Regions from separate parts of the Microbacterium sp. dk485 genome, predicted to be linked through region 1. Evidence: predicted binding sites of a transcription regulator. Region 1 holds the regulator's gene; the other holds the start of a gene.
The links. The regulator HrcA, encoded in region 1, represses chaperone genes, less so after heat shock. The targets are predictions, from matches to a motif close to TTNGCACTCGNNNNNNNCGAGTGCNAA.

Region 1 (2,198 bases):
GGCCGGCCGGCGCGTCCGCCGCCGCCGGCACCGCCGAAGAAGGTCTCGAAGATGTCGCTGAAGCCACCGAATCCCGCGGCCCCACCCGCGCCGGCGAACGGATTCGAGTCGCCGCCCATGTCGTACCGGCGGCGCTGATCCGGGTCGCTCAGCACGTCGTACGCGTGCGTGACGAGCTTGAAGCGCTCCGCCGCATCCTCACCGGGGTTGACGTCGGGGTGCAGCTCGCGTGCCAGTCGCCGATACGCGCGCTTGATCTCGTCGGGTGCCGCGTCGCGCGCGACGCCGAGGACCTCGTAATGGTCAGCCACAGTCGCCTTCCTGCCCGCTCTCAGCGGGATCGTTCGGAGACCGGATGCGCCTCAGCGGCCGTTCTCGTCCTCTTCGAGCATCCGGGTCAGATAGTGCGCGACGGCACGGACCGCCGCGAGGTTGGAGGGGTAGTCCATCCGGGTGGGACCGAGCAGCCCGACGCGGGCGCCGCTGGCGGGTGCGTCGTAATCGCTCACGAGGACGGATGCCTCGGTCAGGCCGAACGGCTCGTTCTCACGTCCGATACTCGCCGACAGGCCCTGATCGTCGGCGACCATCTCGCTCATCAGGCGCAGCAGCGTCACCTGCTCCTCGATCGCCTCCAGGAGCGGGTAGATGCTGCCCCGGAAGTCGGATTCGCGGCGCGCGAGCGTGGCGGCACCGGCCATGACGAGGCGATCCTGCCGGAATTCCTCCAGCTCCTCGGCCAGGACCCGCAGGATCGGCTGCGCCATCGCATCGACGCCGCCGGCAGGGGTCGCGCCGCCGCTGAGGATCGTGGCAAGTCGCTCCGACGCATCCCGCACGGAATGCCCCACGACGAGACCGCCGATGCGGCTGCGCAGCTGCGCGAGGTCGGCGTCGGTGGGCTCTTCGCGGGAGAAGGCCATCCGCTGCGTCACGCGTCCGGTGTCGGTCACGACGACCACGAGCATGCGGCCACCGCCGAGGCTCACGAGCTCGACGTGGGTGACGTTCGCCGTGGCGAACGAGGGGTACTGCACCATGGCGACCTGGCCCGTGAGCCGGGTGAGGGCCCGGACCGTGCGTCCGAGCAGGTCGTCGAGGTCGCCGGAGTCGTCGAGGAAGGAGGCGATCGCCGAGCGCTGTGCCCCGGAGAGCGGACGCAACTCGGCCAGGTGATCGACGAAGACGCGGTAGCCCTTGTCGGTGGGTACGCGCCCGGAGGAGGTGTGCGGAGCGATGATGAGCTCCTCGTCCTCCAGCAGCGCCATGTCGTTGCGGATGGTGGCCGCCGACACGCCGAACGCGTGCCGCTCCACGATCGCCTTGCTGCCGACCGGTTCCCTCGTGTCGACGAAGTCCTGCACGATGGCCCGCAGCACTTGGAGCCCGCGTTCGGTGACCATGGCACTCCTCTCCACCGACTGGCACTCTTACACTCTGAGTGCCAATTCTAGCGGAGAAGTCCGAACGGCCGCCGAGGCTCACTGCGTGAGGGTGCGCACCACGGCATCGGCGAGCAGGCGACCCCGCCGCGTGAGCACGACGTGACCGCGCACCGCGTCGGCGCCCTCGACGAGGCCGTCGGCGACGAGACCGGCCACGGCGTGCCGCCCCTCGCCGAGCAGTTCCGCGACCGGGTAGCCCTCCCGGATGCGCGAGCGCAGCAAGACCTCTTCCAGGCGCCGGGATGCCGCATCCGGCCGTTCCCGCCCCGCCGCCGGCGACGTGCCCTGCGCGAGCCGGGCGGCGTACGCGGCGGGATGACGCACGTTCCACCACCGCAGGCCGGAGACATGACTGTGCGCGCCCGGACCGTAGCCCCACCAGTCGGCGCCGCGCCAGTACGCGAGGTTGTGACGGGAGCGGTGCTCGGGCCCACGTGCCCAGTTGGAGACCTCGTACCATTCCAGGCCGGCCGCGCCGAGCAGGTCGTCGGCCAGCTCGTACATGTCGGCCTCGAGGTCATCGTCGGGCTCGGCCAACTCCCCGCGGCGGATCTGACGGGCCAGCTTCGTGCCGTCCTCCACGATCAGCGCGTAGGCGGACAGATGGTCGGGCTCGAGCGAGATCGCCTCCTCCAGCGAGGCGCGCCAGTCCTCCAGCGACTCCCCCGGCGTGCCGTAGATGAGGTCGACGCTGACGTCCAGTCCTGCGCGGCGGGCGGCGGCGACGGCCGTGCGGACGTTGGCCGGATCGTG
Region 2 (2,198 bases), on a different contig from region 1:
TGCAGGATGGGCGCCACGAACTGCAGCATCCCCATGACCGTCAGCGGCGTGCGCCGCGCGCCGGCGGCGAAGAACAGCAGCGGGGTGGCGGTGACCACGCCCGCGAGCAGGAGCAGCACGGCGTGAACAGGGCCGGCCGTGAACAGGGTGAGCCCGGAGATCGCGGCCACGACGGCGAGCTGCACGAGCGCTATGGGGGTGAGCCACGCCGATTCCAGCGTGAGCCCGCTGACGGCGTCGACGGCCGGGCCGATGCGCTTTTTCACCAGGCCGTACAGGCCGAAGGAGAACGCCAGGCTCAGGGCGATCCAGGGGAACGCGCCGTAGCCGACGACGATGACGACGACCGCGACGGCGGCCAGCCCGAGGGCGAGCCACTGGGTGAGGCGCAGGCGCTCGCGCAGCACGAGAACGCCCAGCACGACCGTCACGAGAGGGTTGATGAAGTAGCCCAGGCTCGTCTCCACGACGTGGCCGCTGAGGGTGGCCAGGACGTAGACCATCCAGTTGATATAGATGAGTCCGCCGGCCAGGGCCGTCCAGCCGAGCAGTCTCGGCTGCCGGAGAATCGCCCGCAGCGGCCGCCACGCACGGGTGACCGCGAGCAGGACCACGCAGAACACCAACGACAGCACGATCCGCCACGCCACGAGCTCCCACGCCCCGGTGGGCAGGAGCGAGACGAAGTACAGCGGCAGGATGCCCCACAGCAGGTACGCGGTGAAGGCGTACGCCCCGCCGGTCAGTCGCTCGCGGGCCTCCGACGGTGCAGGTGCGACGGGGGCGGGGGGCGTCGTCCGATCCACTCCCCCAGCCTATGGGCGTGCGCCGACGCCGGGCCGGACATCACGCCGCGCGCACGAGCGCGTGACCGCGGAATCCTGCCACGCACGCGAAAGCCCCGGATGCCGAGGCATCCGGGGCTTTCGGAGAACTGGTGTCAGCGGACGACGACCGCGAGGACGTCGCGAGCCGAGAGCACGAGGTACTCGTCGGCGCCGAACTTGACCTCGGTGCCGCCGTACTTGCTGTAGATCACGCGGTCGCCGACGGCGACGTCGAGCGGAACGCGGTTGCCGTTGTCGTCGATGCGGCCGGGTCCGACGGCGACGACCTCGCCCTCCTGCGGCTTCTCCTTGGCGGTGTCGGGGATGACGAGACCACTGGAGGTGGTCTGCTCAGCCTCGACCTGCTGGATGACGATGCGGTCCTCGAGCGGCTTGATGGAAACCGACACGGTCTACCTCTTCTTTCTTCACGCTTCGGTACAGAAGACTCGTTAGCACCCGCGCGGGGTGAGTGCTAACGCCAGTGTACGGAAAGAGCTGGCACTCACGCAACGCGAGTGCCAGCCCGGCGACGGATGCGGCACCTGCTGCCGAGCCCCGGGCGCCGGCCACCCTTCCCATCCATGCGGGCGTGTGCCACAATCCAACACACGTCGATGCGCTGGGGGCACGCATCGGCCATTGGGACATCAGTGGGGATGAGCCTGGGCTTTCCCTTGCTGGCGTACGGAACGAGCGCGGGGGCCCCTCGGGGCAGCTTCGTCCGGGGGGAAGAAATGAATGGTCCGTACTATTTGGCGATCGATGTCGGCACCAGCCGGACATCTGCGGCGATCGCGAGGTTCGCGCCGGACGGCAGTCTGCTGGCCACGCCGTTCCCGCTCGGGCGCAGCGGCGACAACGCACCCACGGTGGTGTTCGCCGCCGACGGCGAGCTGCTGTTCGGCGACGCGGCCGAGCGGCGGGGGCATACGCAGCCGGATCGCCTGATCCGGGAGTACAAGCGCCGGATCGGCGACGACGTGCCGATCCTCGCCGCCGACCGCGCCTTCGCGCCGGAGGAGCTGTACGCCCGCACGGTGGACTGGGCAGCGCGCGCCGTCGTGGAGCGCGAGGGCGGATCCCCCGCGCTGCTGGCGATCACGGTGCCCGCCGCGTGGGGCGAGTACCGCAGCGACATCGTGCGGACGGCGCTGTCGGAGCAGGGTTGGCGCGGCGTCGTGGTCATCACCGAGCCGGAGGCCGCCGCCCGCCACTACGAGTCGACCAATCCGCTGCCCGAGGGCCGCGTTCTCGCCGTCTACGACTTCGGCGGCGGCACCTTCGACGCCGTCGCCCTCCGCAAGGACGCGGATGGGGCCGTGCGCATCGTCGGTGCACCCGCCGGCATCCCCGACCTCGGCGGCGCCG

Region 2: a site for HrcA is predicted at 1,326-1,352, ahead of groES (co-chaperone GroES). Genes of this name have one in related genera too.

What each region holds. Positions count from the first base shown of each region.
Region 1 covers NZ_SPQW01000002.1:645,184-647,381, reverse strand. The annotation lists gene dnaJ (molecular chaperone DnaJ) at 1-311, opposite strand, end outside; gene hrcA (heat-inducible transcriptional repressor HrcA) at 363-1,403, opposite strand; gene hemW (radical SAM family heme chaperone HemW) at 1,482-2,198, opposite strand, start outside.
Region 2 covers NZ_SPQW01000001.1:619,433-621,630, forward strand. The annotation lists gene rarD (EamA family transporter RarD) at 1-806, opposite strand, end outside; gene groES (co-chaperone GroES) at 941-1,237, opposite strand; gene E4V99_RS18685 (Hsp70 family protein) at 1,565-2,198, shown strand, end outside.